Regions from separate parts of the Shewanella japonica genome, predicted to be linked through region 1. Evidence: predicted binding sites of a transcription regulator. Region 1 holds the regulator's gene; the other holds the start of a gene.
The links. The regulator LexA, encoded in region 1, represses DNA repair genes until DNA is damaged. The targets are predictions, from matches to a motif close to TACTGTATNNNNATACAGTA.

Region 1 (8,789 bases):
CAAAGTTAACGTAACCTTGTCCAAAGTTACCCAACTTACGCAATGCACCAAACACTTGCCATACAGATTCTTTTTGCTTTTTCTTACCGCTTAATTCTTTATGATAAGTCGACACTTCCATGACATGATCGTAGCCAAGATACACTGGCACTAAGGTCACAGGACGCTCGATACCACGCAATACGCTGTTTACCGTCATCGCTAGCATGCCTGTTTTAGGAGCAAGTAGACGACCAGTACGTGAACGACCACCCTCAGTGAAATACTCAACTGAATAACCTTTAGCAAATAGTTGATCTAAATACTCTCTGAATACTGCGGTATAAAGCTTATTACCGTTAAAACTACGACGGATAAAGAAGGCACCACCACGGCGGAACATTGGACCTGCCGGCCAAAAGTTAAGATTAATCCCTGCCGCAATATGCGGTGGAACCATGCCTTGATAATAAAGAATATATGACAGTAACAAGTAATCCATATGGCTTCGATGACACGGCACATAAACGATTTCATGACCATCATGATGCAGTTTACGAACTTGCTCCGCACTCTTGATGCTAATACCACTGTATAACTTGTTCCAAAGCCAAGTTAAGAAACGCTCAGCAATACGAATCAAGTTATCCGAATAGTCTGCTGCGATTTCATCAAGGTACTCAATGGCTTTTTCACGTGCCTTTTCTTCGGGAATTTTTTTGTTAACGGCTTCTTCTTGAATGGCACGCTTGATGGATTCTGACTTTAACAGCGAATTGAACATCGCTTGACGATTAGGAAGCTGAGGCCCCGTCATCACTTTACGTTGACGGCGAAAATGCACACGAGCCACACGGATAAGCTTGTGCGCAATACTGACATCTGTGCCGTGTTCATCAGCCATATAACGCAGCGACATGGCATTAGAAAATTGAATGAAGTTATGGCGACCTAAAAATAGAATCATTAACCATTTACGTAACCATGTTGGGTTTTCACGCTCAAAAACCGCAGCGGTCATGGTGTCGTCTTCTTTACCAGGGATACGACCCCAATATAGGCTTACAGGAACAAGCTGGATGTCGAGTTCTTTGTTCTTTTGGTGTAATTCGAGCAACTTAGTAAAGTTTGCTACAAATTTATCGCTACTATGGCGCTTACCAAACAAGGGTTTACGCCCTTCCACACACACAATTCTAGGGGTATTGAAACCATCAACATCTAACCGTTCATACGGACTTGGCAAGTTATATTTAGCTGTCATTTCATGTAAGGCAGCAATATCACTCAGCGACTCCGTTTTCATCACATAGACCACTGGCTTGTCAGGATCTAAGTTAAGGTCAGCGAACGGATCTTCAGGCACAACAACACTGTGTACCATTAATTTCTGAATCCAACGTAATGATTTAGCAATGATAGAATCTGGTTTTAGCATGGGTCTTCGCATTATCAACAACGATTTATTGCGCATAGGATACCAGAATATCATTCAGTTACACTAACCTCGGTAAATCTAGTTAACATTTAAGTAGCAAGTTTTGTTGGTTCTAACATCAAGTATCAATCACTTAGTAAGTAGCAAAACATTTAGGTACAGTACTGTATAAATAGACGGTATCCAGTACTTTTTGGCTTATTCACTTGAGTCATCAATAATAAAACACACTAATTTACCGACGCCCCACAAAAAAAATAAACCACTGATTTAATTATCTTTAAATAACTAAAAACTTCGATAAAAATTCATATCTATTGCTTTATCATCAAAAAATGTTGGTTAATACTTGCGCGACCAAAGATACTGTATATAATGACAGTCACTGTATAAAAAAACAGGAATCAACATGAGACCTTTAACGCCACGACAAGCTGAAATTCTAGAATTAATTAAATGCAATATTGCCGAGACAGGTATGCCACCAACTCGTGCAGAAATTGCCACTAGATTAGGCTTTAAAAGTGCTAATGCTGCAGAAGAACATTTAAAAGCACTCGCTAAAAAAGGTTGCATTGAAATTATTCCAGGTACCTCTCGCGGTATCCGTATGGTCCAAGAAGAAGAGGAAGTCGAAGAAGGCTTACCACTGATTGGTCAGGTTGCGGCTGGTGAACCAATTTTGGCGTTAGAACATGTTGAACAATACTTTCAAGTTGATCCTGAAATGTTTAAACCCAATGCTAATTTCTTACTACGTGTTCGTGGCGACAGTATGAAGGATATTGGCATTATTGAAGGCGACTTATTAGCGGTTCACAAAATGCAGCAAGCTAAAAATGGTCAAGTCGTTGTTGCCCGTGTTGATGATGATGTCACCGTGAAGCGTTTTGAAAAGAAAGGCAACGTTGTTTATCTGCATGCAGAAAACGAGCAGTACTCGCCGATAAAAGTCGATTTAACATGCCAAAGCCTTACGATTGAAGGGCTCGCTGTTGGCGTTATCCGTAATGGAGGTTGGTTATGAACACATTAATAGGTAATGCACCACGTCACCCAGGTTTATGGATGGACATGGCATCAGCAGCTGCGCCAGTAAAGCAAGGTATCGAAACCAAACAAACAGCTAACCAAGGGTTAACTGAATTAACTCAGCTATGCGGCCAGTTAGCCGTATTAAGTCAACAAGGGCGATGGATTGTACTGATTAATCCGCCTCACATTGGTTACAAACAAATTCTAGCGAACGCCAATGTCAGAATGGACCGTGTATTACTGGTTCACACTAAAGATGAAGTCGAAACACTTTGGGCAATGGAAAAAGCACTCACAAGTGGTACATCCAGCGCAGTGATTACATGGACAACCCCATTAGATGCTCGTGATAATCGTCGCATTCAATTAGTCGCTAAAAGCGCCTTAGCGCAAGGTGTCATTATTGAAGATGTAAATACTCACTTACGTGATGACCAATTAAACGCCAGTAATCCTGTGGCTGCAACCCAATTGAATTTATCTGCATTTCACTAAAGTCTATTTGCTAAAAAAGCCCTTCATTTCGGTGACGGGCTTTTTTTTGCGCCTTTTTTCAGCAAATTAGATGATAAAGTGATCTTGATCAATATTTAATCTCCAAGTAATGTAGTTAACAAGGGAGTAACATTTATTGACCTCTCTTAGTGGTAAAAATGAACATAAGTGATAAAACGCTGTAAAGATTGTGCTGGTACCATGCGGTATAGAAAGCCTTGAATAAAAAGCGTCAATTTAAGAATTGAAAAGTTCAGTATTAGGTACAAGTGTGGCCACCAAAACCCAATAGAATAATCGAGTATTAATACTCACTGCCACCGTGTACTTTGAAGTGATCAAACTTTTTCGGGAATAGAAAAGTTTGCATAGAGCAGAGTATTACTGTGTGACTTTTCCTTGTTGTTATTGCAAATCGCAATTGGCAGAGGAGTAGTCTTGTGAAGCGATTGTTGTATGGATTAATGGTGCTGTTTTTTGCAGTGCCACTTGCAGCGGCTGATATGCCGCTTAACATGACCCAAGGGGTAACAGAGATCAGTGGTAAGGTTTACGACCTCCATATGATCATTCTTTATATCTGTTGTGCTATTGGTGTTGTGGTATTTGGAATCATGATTTACTCCATGATTTATCATAGAAAATCAAAGGGTGCAGTACCTGCTGATTTCCATGATAGTACCAAAGTGGAAATAGCATGGACTGTCGTGCCGTTTCTTATCCTCATTGGTATGGCAATTCCTGCCACAAAAACCCTCATTGCTATGGAAGACCCAAGTGATGCGGAGTTAACTATCAAAGTAACCGGCTCTCAATGGAAATGGCATTACAGCTATTTTAATGAAGACGTCGAGTTTTACAGTTTACTTTCCACCCCTGCCGATCAAATTACTGGGACAGAAACGAAAACTGAAACTTACCTACTAGAAGTCGATAAGCCCCTCGTTCTGCCAATCAATCGTAAAGTACGCTTTTTAATGACTTCAGATGATGTGATTCACTCTTGGTGGGTTCCTGCATTTGCGGTGAAAAAAGATGCTAACCCAGGTTTTATTAATGAAGCTTGGACCAAGATTGATAAGGTTGGTACCTACCGAGGTCAATGTGCTGAGTTGTGTGGTAAAGACCACGGATTCATGCCGGTGGTAGTTGAAGCCGTTTCTGAAGCAGACTTTGAGCAATGGCTAAAAGATCAAAAACAACTAACTGCTGATGCAAAAGCCGCGGCCGAAGCGTCACTGTCGCAAACCTTGACCTTTGATGAGTTGATGGCTCAAGGTGAACAAGTTTACATGGGCCGATGCGCCGCTTGTCACCAACCAAATGGTGCAGGACTACCTGGTGTATTCCCGTCTCTTATCGGCAGTCCAATCATTAAAGGGTCAGTTGCTGGCCACATTGATATTGTCGTCAACGGCCAGCCTGGTACTGCTATGCAAGCCTTCGCGAAACAGCTTACTGCAACAGAAATTGCAGCTGTTGTGACCTACGAGCGAAACGCTTGGGGTAATGATTCTGGTGATGTGGTTCAAGCTGCAGATGTGAACTCAGGTGGGGCACCTAGCGATGCAAGCTCAGCAAGTGATAAGCCAACGCCTGTCACTTTGCCTGCTGAATTACCAGCGACACAACCTGAGGTAGAACAAGTGGTTGCTGACGTCGTTGAAGAAGCAACACCTGACGTTGTTATGGATGACTTATCTATGGATGAACTGATGGCAATGGGTGAGCAAGTTTACCTCAGCAGCTGTGCTGCATGTCACCAAGCCGCTGGTACAGGTTTACCTGGCGCATTCCCTGCGTTAGTGGGCAGTCCGTTAGTCATGGGCCCTGTTGAAGGACACCTTGAAGTGGTTATCAATGGCCAACCTGGTACAGCAATGCAAGGATTTAGCTCCATACTCTCACCACAGCAACTCGCAGCTGTTGTGACGTATGAGCGAAATGCTTGGGGAAATAATACTGGTGATGCTGTTCAAGCCACCGATGTTGTTGGTCATGGAAAGTAAGGGATACAGATGAGCACAATTACACAAGATACTACCCCAGCTCATGATGAACATTCTCATGACGGCCATGATGAACACCATCATGGCGCGCCAAAAGGCATCATGCGCTGGATATTAACCACTAACCATAAAGACATTGGTTCTATGTATTTATGGTTCAGTTTTATTATGTTCCTCACTGGTGGTGCGATGGCAATGGTCATTCGCGCAGAACTATTTCAGCCAGGCTTACAGTTAGTTGACCCTAACTTCTTTAACCAAATGACCACAGTACACGGTCTTATTATGGTATTTGGTGCCGTCATGCCTGCCTTCACAGGGTTAGCCAACTGGCTGATCCCAATGATGATTGGTGCACCTGATATGGCACTGCCTCGAATGAATAACTGGAGCTTTTGGATCTTACCATTTGCCTTCGCGATTCTGTTGAGTTCGCTGTTTATGGAAGGCGGCGGCCCTAACTTTGGCTGGACTTTCTATGCACCGCTATCAACTACCTATAGCCCTGATAGCACTGCACTATTTGTTTTCTCGGTGCATATCATGGGGATCAGTTCGATTATGGGCGCAATTAACGTGGTCGTGACCATTGTTAATATGCGTGCACCAGGCATGACTTGGATGAAGTTGCCATTATTTGTATGGACATGGCTCATTACTGCATTCTTGCTGATTGCGGTGATGCCCGTACTTGCAGGTGCGGTTACCATGGTATTAACCGATAAATACTTTGGTACCAGTTTCTTTGATGCCGCAGGTGGCGGTGATCCCGTCATGTTCCAGCATATTTTCTGGTTCTTCGGTCACCCTGAAGTCTACATCATGATTTTGCCTTCGTTCGGGATTATCTCGGCCATTATTCCAACCTTTAGTCGTAAAAAGTTGTTTGGCTACGCTTCGATGGTTTACGCCACGTCCAGTATTGCGATTTTATCCTTCTTGGTTTGGGCGCATCACATGTTTACCACAGGGATGCCAGTATTTGCTGAACTGTTTTTCATGTACTGCACCATGTTAATTGCGGTGCCGACAGGAGTAAAAGTATTTAACTGGGTAGCAACGATGTGGCGTGGTTCAATCACGTTCGAAACCCCTATGTTATTTGCGATTGCCTTTATTATTCTCTTTACCATTGGTGGTTTTTCAGGATTGATGCTGGCGATAACACCTGCTGATTTCCAATACCATGATACTTATTTCGTGGTGGCGCATTTCCACTATGTACTGGTGACTGGAGCGGTGTTCTCTATTATGGCTGCTGCCTATTATTGGTTACCAAAATGGACTGGCCATATGTATAGCGAAACCCTAGGGCGCTGGCATTTTTGGTGTAGCGTGATTTCAGTCAATGTGCTGTTTTTCCCGATGCACTTTTTAGGATTAGCAGGCATGCCTCGCCGAATTCCAGATTACGCCATTCAATTTGCTGATATTAATCAAATTGTCTCAATCGGCGGGTTCGCATTTGGCTTATCACAGCTAATTTTCTTAGCCGTAGTGATTAAATGTGTCAAAGGTGGCGAGAAAGCGGCTGATAAACCTTGGGAAGGCGCTGAAGGACTGGAGTGGACCATTGCCAGCCCAGCACCTTACCATTCATTCACCACACCACCAGAGGTGAAGTGATATGAGCCAGCCAACAAAATCAAACCGTAACTTACTTATAGGTCTGGTATTAGGATCAATAGGTATGTTCGGCTTTGGTTTTGCGCTGGTACCGCTTTATGACGTGCTTTGCGAAACCTTAGGCATTAACGGAAAGCCTCAAGGTACAGCAAGTCGTTATGAAGCGGTGGTCGTTGATAAAGAACGCACCATTACTATTGAATTTATCGCCCAAGTGCAAGGCAGTATGCCATGGGAGTTTGGCCCCAAAGTGAACCGAATACAGGTTCATCCAGGTGAGCTAACTCGCACTGCATTTTTAGCAAAAAACCTTTCTGCTAAACCTCTTGTAGGCCAAGCGATACCCTCGGTATCGCCTGGCCAAGGCGCTGCATATTTCAATAAAACGGAATGCTTCTGTTTTAATCAACAGCCCCTAGCTGCAAAGGCTGATGCTGAACTGCCATTAATCTTTTATGTGGATCCTGACTTACCCGATTCCATTAAAACTTTGACTCTCTCTTATACCCTCTATGACATCACAGACAAACAAACTGCGGCCATAGAGCAAGGAGCAGCAAGATGACAACAAAACATGAAACTTATTACGTGCCAGCGCAAAGTGCCTGGCCCATCATTGGCGCTATTGGGTTATTCCTGATTGCTTTTGGCGCAGGTTCGTACGTACAACAACTCGCCACCGAAGAAACATCGGGCGGCTATATCCTCGTGGCTGGTATCGCAGTCATCATTTTTATGCTGTTTGGTTGGTTTAAAAACGTCATTGATGAATCAATGTCTGGCTTATATTCAGCGCAGATGGATCGTTCTTTTAGACAAGGAATGAGCTGGTTTATTTTCTCTGAAATTATGTTCTTCGGCGCCTTCTTTGGCGCACTATTTTACGCACGAATGGTCGCTATTCCGTGGTTAGGTGGTGCTTCAAACAATGCCATGACCCATGAAGTGCTTTGGCCGACTTTTGAGGCCATGTGGCCACTCACTAAAACACCTGATGGCACCACGACTGAAGCGATGCCTTGGACAGGGTTACCCCTATACAACACCCTGATATTACTTGCATCGTCAGTCACTTTACACTTTGCCCATGTGTCTCTTGAAAAGTCTAAGCGTGGGGCATTAAAAGTCTGGTTAGGACTAACCATCTTATTGGGTATTGGCTTCTTATTTTTACAAGTTGAAGAATATATTCATGCCTATCAAGAAATGGGACTGACACTATCATCAGGGATCTACGGCAACACTTTCTTCTTACTGACGGGTTTTCACGGTATGCACGTCACATTGGGGACTGTGTTCTTGATTATTCTGTTCTTTAGGGTGCTCAAAGGCCACTTTACCCCTGAGAGTCATTTTGCCTTCCAGTCTGGTAGTTGGTACTGGCATTTTGTCGACGTAGTCTGGTTATGCTTATTTATTTTTGTCTACGTCATTTAAGAGTATGGCTCACCTCTACAGAGGCGAGCTAATACGGCCTAGGGTTAGGTGTTACCCAGCCTAATCCTAGGGCCAGCAACAATAACAACATCACCACAGCTGAAAAGATAACGCGTCGCCCCAAATATTGACTCATTGGCTGTTTGTTTTCAGCTTTAACCATAATAAACAAGGCTCTAGCTAAATTAAATAATATGAATACAAGCAGTAGTACTAATACAAGCTTGAAAATAACTAAGGTATCTAACGCTGCCATGGGCTCTCCTTTGCGAGTCTGGCGACTATCTACTGGGTTATTGCTGCTTGTTACTGTGAGTGTGTTTTCTATTTTGGTCAAGTTAGGTTTATGGCAACTCGATAGAGCGGAGTACAAACAAGCATGGCAAACCACGCTAGCTGAACGACAAGCCGCCAGCGCATTGGATTACCAAAGTTTACTTAATTTAGCTAACAATGACCCTGTGACAGGTTACCGATTAACTGTCGATACCATCGCAGTCAGCGAACAAATTTTATTACTTGATAATCAAGTTCATAACGGTCAAGTGGGTTATCTCGCATATCAATTGGTCAAGGTGTCTGAGTCACAACCTTGGTTAATGGTTGAACTAGGGTTTGTTGGCGCCAATAAAGACAGACGTATTCTGCCAGCACTGACTCCCATGCCTAATCAGCCATATGAGTTAACAGGGCGGGTCTATCAAAAACAAACAAACCCATTAAGCGAAGCGCTATATGCCGAAACATTTTCAATGAATAACCATGAAGTG
Region 2 (8,789 bases), 2.3 Mb from region 1:
GGAATATGCCTTATTCCAAATTTACATATAGAGGTTGTTAATATTCCATTTAGTTATCTTATTACCCCTTGGAGAATACATGTCAGAACAGCACGAACTTGCCACCATCCCAGAAGAAAAACCAAGCATAGTGCTTGTTATTGCCAAAAAAAGTATGTGGTTCATTATCGCCGTAACAACAATCGGTTTGTTGAGTTATCTGTTTTCATTATTAACAGCTATTCACGGGAAATCATTACCCGAAAGTTACTTTGTTAATGGTTATCCATCCATTTTAGCGCTTCTGGATTCTGAGTTATTTATGGGGTTTGTGTTTGTCGTGACCGTCTCGATCATTTGCTACACATTACTTTTATTTTGGCGATTGCATGAAGTGGCAGTACACAAGGCTGAAGCCATGTCGAGTGCACACACGCAAATTGTATTTGCTTTGTCACTGTGTGGATTATTCATCGATAAAGCCTGGTGGGTTCTTGCCATAATCATTGCATTTGGTCGTTGGGATGTACTTGCCAATAGACTTTCAAGCATTATCAGCAACGGCATTAAAGGAGATAAGTAAATGAAAGAGATTATGCTCCCTTATGTATTAATCATTTGGTTACTGGTTAAACTTGGTGTTATACAGTGGAATCTAGCGAATGCTGTTCGCTCAGTTGGTTTAGGGTTCTTTATTGCCTTCATGCTATTTACGGCTCATCGTTTTTGGTCTCCAGCAGACTTAACTGACAGCTCAACGGTTAAAGCTCCTCATGCGGTGCTTAGCCCTTTGTTTGGTCAAGAAATCGAAGAGATTTTTGTTACTCATAACCAAATGGTTAAAAAAGGCGATTTGATTTACAAATTGGTGTCAGTCGACAGTGAAAAAGAAATCAGATCGTTAAAAGCGCAAAAAGCTGCTGAGCTTGCTAAGAAAGAAGCACTTAAACTGCGTATGGAAGCGCTAGAAGTGACGCTTAACAATGACAAACGTAACTTTGTTCGTGTCACAGACTTACGTGATTATGCCAGTGAAATGACACGAGATGACTTAGAAGCAAAAATACAATCTACCGAAGCTGAAATCGCATCAGTGGTTGCTGAGCTTGAAACTCATCGTGCGCAGTTACGCGCGTTTGATGCACAGATTGGTTCTGCTCAGTGGAATGATGAACGTCGTGAAATTAGAGCTCAATTTGACGGTCAACTTTCTATTACGAATGTAGCAGTAGGTAGTCGTATTGGTAACATGCACCTTTATGATACCTCTAAGAAGTTTTTAGAAATGCGAATTGCAGATCAATCGTATCGTTATATTAAGCCTGGCCAATTTGCCGAGTTTTACGTTGATGCTTTTCCTGGTGAGATATTTCGAGGTCGAGTGCACAGTGTGACTTCAGGTACAGGTGAATCGATGATCAGCCCATTAGCAGGAACTCAGCAAGTTAGGCAACATGTTGGTAATAACGCTGGAAGTCATGGGCGTACAGTGGTTATTGAATTTGAAGAGCCAGAAGGCTATTCAATCCCGATTGGCGCGACAGGTTCAGGCTGGATATCGGCTGAAAAGCCAGCGAGTTTCTTAGGCTTCATGGATATTATTGGCGCTGCAACAGTCAGACTTAAAGCCCTTAAAGCTTACCTAAGCGCTTTGTAATAAGAAGTAATAGATAGTTGCGGAAATATAAAAGGGAGCTTTGGCTCCCTTTTTTATGTGTTTTATGTGTATCACTTAGCGTGCTTACAATAAGATTCCCTAGAGCGTTAAAACAAATAACTCCTTATTGACTTAACGCTTGATTTGAGGAAATGGTGTCATTATTAGTCGCCAATTTAATTTGCTTGTATTGCTGAAACACACTTTGAGCTAGAATCGTTATTGTCATCACTTGATATAAAATTCCAGACCATGACATCAAATATATTGAAAGCATTAAGTTCAATGCATTACTCACTAGCATAGCGGCGCGAAGTGCCATTCCTTTACAATAAAATAGACTTATACTCATTACCACTGCGGCAAAAACTGCACACCATTCACTCCAATGTTCTGCCCACATTACTCCCTGTAAAATCGCTACAGTAGAGAAGGTAACACTCATCATTAATGGCACTAATTCCGATTTCGTTGTATGGCCGAGTTGCTGGCAACAACGGAATCGAACCACATTTACAAGTTGATTCGCAATTCCAAGAAAGCTGCCTAGTAAGCCTAAGTGAATGGCTGTAAGAATGGATGCAAGCATATTGCCATGAATAAATTTGCAATCTTGTTTTTGGCTATTTGCCCACCAGCCGATAGCCATTGAAATGAAGCCTAGTAATTGCACAAAGAATAGTTGATTAAACGCAAACTCAGACACGCAGATGATACTCACTAAAAAATCGAAGGGCGTATTGTCTATATTTTCAGCAGTATTAATTTGATCTGAACGAGGTTTTCAGCTTTAGCCTCAATATTCAGCCTAAAAATAGTTATTTTCTGATTTAGTGTGCTTCAAAGGTGTAAGGTTTGTTTTTGATGGGTAATGGCCTTGTTTGTTATTTGTTGCGCCTGTTGGGTTCGTGGTCGCTGTATACTATCCCGTTTTAATAACTATTCACGTTACTTCTTAATTGTTTTTCAACATTTCATTTAAATACTCACTTAACGACAACTGACCTTTGGGATATCTTGCCAACAGGTTGTGTATTGTGGGGTCAGTAGTTCTCTGCGCATATGCCATTTTCCAGTAATCCCTTGGGCGGCAACAAATATTGAGTCAGTGCCATAGCGCTGGTTAAGCTTATCGCAAACCTGCATGAGTGTCGGATCTTTGGCTGGAGTAAATAAGTCTCCCTGTAAATGCTGTACCGGAGAAAGGTCAATAAGACCAATGCCAATTTTGTAATACCGTGTATTTGGATTAAATAACTGACTCCCTATGGCTGTTGCATAACTAATGAGTTCGCATGTGTCATTGGTCGGAAATGCACAACGATAATGGTATTTAAAACCGGAAGGCTGCTCATCGTATGGAGAGTTTTTGGCAAAAATAAGTAGACTACTGGCTGCTGAACCTTGCTGCCTTGCTTTGGCGGCAGCGATGGCTGCATGTTTACTCAGGGCTTGCAGCAAAGATTCTCTATCAGTGATCCGCTGGCCAACACTGCGGGTGGAAAAAATTTGCTGCTTATCAGCTCTTGCGCTATCCCATCCTTTACATTGCTCGCCATTGAGCTCTCGCACCGTACGTTCTATTTCAATACTAAAATTTTTACGGGCGATCCCAGGCTGTAAGTTCGCTAATGCTAAAGCAGTATGAACCCCCATTGCCTGGAGTTTTTTACCTATTCTTGAGCCGATCCCCCAGACATCGGTGGCTTTCATGTTTGCTAGAATAGCGCGGCGCTCTTCATCGGACTCGATGCAGCAAACACCGTCATACCCAGCAAGCTTTTTGGCTGCGTGGTTGGCCACTTTAGCGAGTGTTAAGGTTTCGCCAATGCCAACACAAACCGCTAAACGCGTTTCTTTCCATACTGCTCTGCGAATAAGAGAGGCGTGATGGCTTAAACATGGAATTGCTGGGTAACTACGCTTAAAAGAGAGAAAAGATTCATCAATACTGTATATGTGCTGTTCGGGGGCGAAGCGACCAATGACATCCATCATGTTATGAGACAAAGAGGCATAAAGCTCATAATTAGAAGAAAGTGCAATAACCCCTAGTTTTTCACATTGATGTTTAACTTCAAAGTAAGGGCCAAATTTACCAATGCCTAATGCTTTAGCTTGACGGTTGGCCGCGACAATACAACCGTCATTATTGGATAGGACAACAATAGGGCGTCCACGCCATTCAGGCCTAAACACTTGTTCTGCGCTGCAATAAAAAGAGTTGGCATCGACTAAGGCATACATGGGTTAACGACCCGACAATATTGGACTTTGACGATGACAACGTATTGAACGGATCACCACACCTTCAACAGTAAAGCTGTCATGTTCTTGAATCAGTACACTATGGTGATTGTCATTTGCTGATAACAATAATCGCCGCTGAGTATCAATTAATTTGCAGACGAAGCAGCCATTATAATTCGCCACAATAACATCGTGATTTTCCACAGTAACATGACGATCGACTATCAAAATGTCTTTATCAAAAATCCCTATCTTTTCCATTGAGTCGCCGCTGGCTTGACCAATAAATGTTGCGCTTGGGTGTTCAATTAGTAGCTCATCTAAACTGAGTGGTAGCTGTCGATATTCAGCAGCAGGGGACTCAAAACCTGTAATGCCAGCACTGGCAAAAATAGGGATCACATTCATAAATCTCACATCACAAAAAATAACTGTATATTTATACAGTATTATAGTGCTCCCCGTAAAATTGGCAATAATTTATCTAGTTTTGGCGGTTTTTTGAACGAAGCGTGCGTTTGCGAACGGATTTTAGCTAGGAGCGACAGAGGTCATATTGATAAGTGAGTAATAGGTGTAGCGACTTGATAAATAAACAGGTCAAGTTGTAGAAAATACTGCCAGCTTGAGAAGTTAACTTTCTGTTCAGCTTAGGTTTAGCAAAATTCATTACTATAACAGTCAGATAATGATTATTTACTGTCGCTTAATAATATGAAATATGTGCCTTCTAGTTGTTCTTTGTCTTAATGAGGCGCGAAATGGTAACTAATGCGTCAGTGAGATGGATAAGATAGTGTCAATTAACCGGGCACATAATTGATTAAATCGGAGTGAGTATGAAAAAGTTAAAAACGATTACTGCATTTATTGCATTCAGTTTATTTTCAGTGGCTGCTAATGCCAGTTTTTCAACTCAGCAATCTGTGGTCATTCAAATAGACCAATCTATTGCCAATATCGATAGCGCTGTAAGCTGCTCAATAATTTACTCGCATACACCGTTAGCGTCAGAAGCAGACTTTTATAAAGGCATGGTTTACGAGAACTATTCTAACCTAGTTGAGCAATTAGTATTAACAGGTCAGACAGAACAACAAGCAAGGCAAATTGCGATGGAAAAGGTTGTGAGCCAAGCTACGCATATGGAAACCTTAATAAAAGAGCAAAAAGCCGATGGCAACAAGGCGCAATTCACTCAGTTATTAAAAACCACAGCAGTGCAAAACCAGTGTGTTCACTATGCTAGTAATAACTAGTTAACGGTTTATTATCAATATCGGTGGTAATAACCATACGAATAAAAATATACCCGGTCACCACAATTGGTGACCGGGTATATTTATTTAGCAGTGCCCTTATTTAATAGGGTGCTAAGTAAATCGTTAATGCAGTGAAGAGACTATTTTATCCTGATTAAAGCCCCTGATAAGCGTTCCATTAACTTGCAATAAAGGGATCCCTTGGCCGTTTAATGCTTGATAACGTTCATTAGCAGCGAAAGATTTCTCAATATCAAACTCTTGATAAGCAATGCCATTATCGTCAAAAAAGATACGTGCCTTTTGGCAGTACTTGCACCAAGCTGTTGCATACATAATAACTTCATTACTGGCGGCATAGGTGGCACGGATAGGCTCGACCGGTGATTGATTCCAGTGTTGGTAAGCGGCGTAAAGGACCAACAACACAAATAGCTTTTTCAATGAATACCTTCCATGGGCTCAATGGGCTTAAAAAATAATCGTAATTATATAAATATCGGGATGAAAATTAAACCGCTATTTCAATATGTCTAAATAAGCGATTACGAATAAATAAAGTGGGGATAAGGCAGTATTTATCTAGTGAATGTGAGCAATTAAATCATGCCGGATTCATATCTCTTTTAAGGATATTTTTTGCGGCAACGATATCAAATAAAAGCACTTTAAAATCAGTAGTGTGATTCGCATCAAATTAGCCTGTGACAGATTGTCGCACTGTCTACGCTTCTGATTGAGCAAAGCGAATTAATCTGCGAAAACGTTCATAGATAAATAATAAATGGACGTTGTAATGAAATTTAATACTTCAATTTTAGCTGCGCTGATTGCGGCAACATTAACGCCAAACTTGGCAATAGCAGATCATACTACAAAGACCTGTGATGGCGAGCAATGCGATGATTATATCGTTGTCACGGGTGAATTAATGAAAGAGCCATCTAAGGTTACTACCGATCCAAAGAAACCTCGCTTACCTTTACCTGCATACGATGGCGCAGGTTTCTTGAAAACGATACCAGGCTTTAGCATTAGTCGTAAGGGCGGCGCTGGTGGCGACCCTTCTTTGCGAGGAATGGGGGGATCACGGGTCAGTATTGTTGATGATGGCCAACATGTTTACGGTACCTGCGGTGGCCGTATGGATCCTCCAACCGCATATATTTATCCTGAAGCCTATGACGCCATTACTGTCATTAAAGGACCGCAAACGGTTAAATATGGTCCAGTGGGCTCAGCCGGAACCGTTTTATTTGAAAAAGAGCGCCATAGCTTTGTAGAAAAAGACATGGAAGGCCGATTGAGTATGACAGGCGGCAGCTTTGGCCGAGAAGACTATTTGGTTGAAATGAAAGCCGGCACTGAGACGCATTATATTGACTTTGATATGAATAAATCCAAAAGCGATCACTATGAAGATGGCGATGGAAACACAATACAATCAAGTTATGATCGCAGTAATGTCAATGTGGCGCTTGGATGGACACCAGATGAAGATACCGTTGTTGAATTGGCCTATGGCAGTTCAAGTGGTGAAGCTGAATATGCAGACAGAGCAAATAAAGCACGCCAAATTGACAATGAAAACTTAACGCTTTTGGCGAAACGAGACGTTAACTCAACATGGTTAAACAACGTCGAATTTCAATTTTATTCCAATGAAAACGATCACATCATGGATCAATTTGATCAAGGAGTAAATGCTGGTACCAATGTGCGCCGTGAGACCACAGGAGGGCATCTTTGGTTGGATCTAGCGTTGAGTGATAAGTGGGAAATCCTAATCGGTATCGATTATATGGACAGTGCGCATGAAGGCAGAAGCATAGACAAAGAGTTGGATAATGGCCTTGATGATCTATTGGCTAAGCCTTTTAACAAAAACATGAGCTATGAGAATATCGGCGTGTTTGTTGAAGCCAATTACGATATCAGTTATGCGACAAGCCAAGGGAAAATTTTAACAGGGTTGAGATTGGATCAATGGGATACCGAGTTACATGTGGGCCAAAAAGGTCAGCGAGAGGATGATCTTGTCAGTGGTTTTATTCGTTACGAGCACATGTCTGGTCACAGTCAGTACTATGCAGGTATTGGCCGTGCTGAGCGCATTCCTGATTACTGGGAGTTTATGAAAGCTGATGATAGCAATATGGCCATTAAGGCATTTGATTTAGAACCTGAAAGAACGACCCAGCTTGATGTCGGTTGGATATATCAAAATGATTATGAAATCTCGACGGCATTTTATTATGGCAAGGTCGACGATTATATTTTAATTGATTCAAATGGGGCTAAAACATCTGCCTACAATGTTGATGCGACCATTTGGGGTGGTGAACTTGGTGTAATGTACCCCTTTAATGAACAATGGTCTGCACAAACGACGGTTAGCTACAGCCATGGCGACAATGACACCGCCGATACACCTCTTGGACAAATCTCGCCATTAGAAGGGCGTTTATCAGTTAACTATGAATCGAATAATTGGACTGCTGGACTATTTTGGCGTCTTGTTGCAGCGCAAGATAGAGTTGCAGTAGGACAAGGCAATATATCGGGCCAAGATTTGGGTGAAAGTAGTGGCTTTGGCACCTTGTCGGTAAATGGATCATGGAAGCATGATGACCTATTAGTCAGCTTTGGTGTTGAGAACCTGTTTGATCTAACCTACGCAGAACATATTAGTCGTTCAGGTGCAGGCAATGATATTCCTGGCAGTGAACCATTGTTTCAAGTTAATGAACCAGGTCGGACAGCTTGGGTTAAAGTGGATTACACTTTTTAAACGAAAGTCGCCTTAACCAAAGATAAAAAAGGTTCAGCATAAGCTGAACCTTTTTGTTAGTACATCTATTATTAAGTCATTGTTTAGTCATTCACTTCTTGGACATTAATAACAAGTTGCTCCCAGTTACGTTGGTTATCAATGTCAAACTGTGCGCCTTGTTCATCAGCCCAAGTAAATCGTGTAATTGCAGAAGTTTTACTGGTTGCTTGATACAACCAATAAGCTTCGGCCTTGAGTGCGTCTTCAATTGATTTATCAATAGACTCATACACAGTTTGCTTACATGCATTGATAGACTCTGCAGGAAATTGTGCAATACGTCTTGCAAGATTTTCTACGTATTCACCTATCTCATCTGGCTCAAGCGCTTTATTGATAGTGCCGTATGCTTCTGCTTCATCTGCAGTAAAATCACGTGCGCTAAGAATGATTTCAAGGGCTCTGCCAAGTCCTGCTTGTCTTGCCATTCGAGAAGCGCCACCACCACAAGGCAAAATACCCATGCCAACTTCCATTTGCATAAACTTGTATTTGCCGCGGGCAGCAAAACGCATATCACAAGCTAATGCAAACTCATGTCCTCCACCACGAGCAAAGCCTTCTAATTTCGCGATGGTTGCTTGTGGTAAACGACTGATACGCTCTAATACAGATTGTAGGTCGAGTAATTTCGCTTCGTCACGCGATACAGCATCCTTAGACATGTCTCTAAGTAAGTTGGTATCGTAATGACATACCCAAATTTCAGGATGAGCAGATTGAAACACCACGACTTTTATTTCTCTATCACGTTCAAGACGCAACGCTAAACTGTTTAAATCTGCTAGCATCTCTTGCCCTTGAACAT

Region 2: SJ2017_RS10690 (LexA family protein) is a predicted target of LexA. The motif match lies at 4,316-4,335, and genes of this name have one in related genera.

The regions. Positions count from the first base shown of each region.
Region 1 covers NZ_CP020472.1:225,777-234,565, reverse strand. Annotated here, with positions in the region: gene plsB (glycerol-3-phosphate 1-O-acyltransferase PlsB) at 1-1,417, opposite strand, end outside; gene lexA (transcriptional repressor LexA) at 1,827-2,444, shown strand; gene SJ2017_RS00990 (cell division inhibitor SulA) at 2,441-2,947, shown strand; gene coxB (cytochrome c oxidase subunit II) at 3,388-4,956, shown strand; gene ctaD (cytochrome c oxidase subunit I) at 4,966-6,582, shown strand; gene SJ2017_RS00975 (cytochrome c oxidase assembly protein) at 6,584-7,147, shown strand; gene SJ2017_RS00970 (cytochrome c oxidase subunit 3) at 7,144-8,019, shown strand; gene SJ2017_RS00965 (DUF2909 family protein) at 8,048-8,275, opposite strand; gene SJ2017_RS00960 (SURF1 family protein) at 8,274-8,789, shown strand, end outside.
Region 2 covers NZ_CP020472.1:2,507,782-2,516,570, reverse strand. Annotated here, with positions in the region: gene SJ2017_RS10710 (magnesium transporter) at 80-562, shown strand; gene SJ2017_RS10705 (HlyD family secretion protein) at 563-1,636, shown strand; gene SJ2017_RS10700 (YgjV family protein) at 1,761-2,357, opposite strand; gene SJ2017_RS10695 (Y-family DNA polymerase) at 2,627-3,883, opposite strand; gene SJ2017_RS10690 (LexA family protein) at 3,887-4,294, opposite strand; gene SJ2017_RS10685 (hypothetical protein) at 4,726-5,145, shown strand; gene SJ2017_RS10680 (glutaredoxin family protein) at 5,272-5,592, opposite strand; gene SJ2017_RS10675 (TonB-dependent copper receptor) at 5,945-7,939, shown strand; gene SJ2017_RS10670 (enoyl-CoA hydratase/isomerase family protein) at 8,023-8,789, opposite strand, start outside.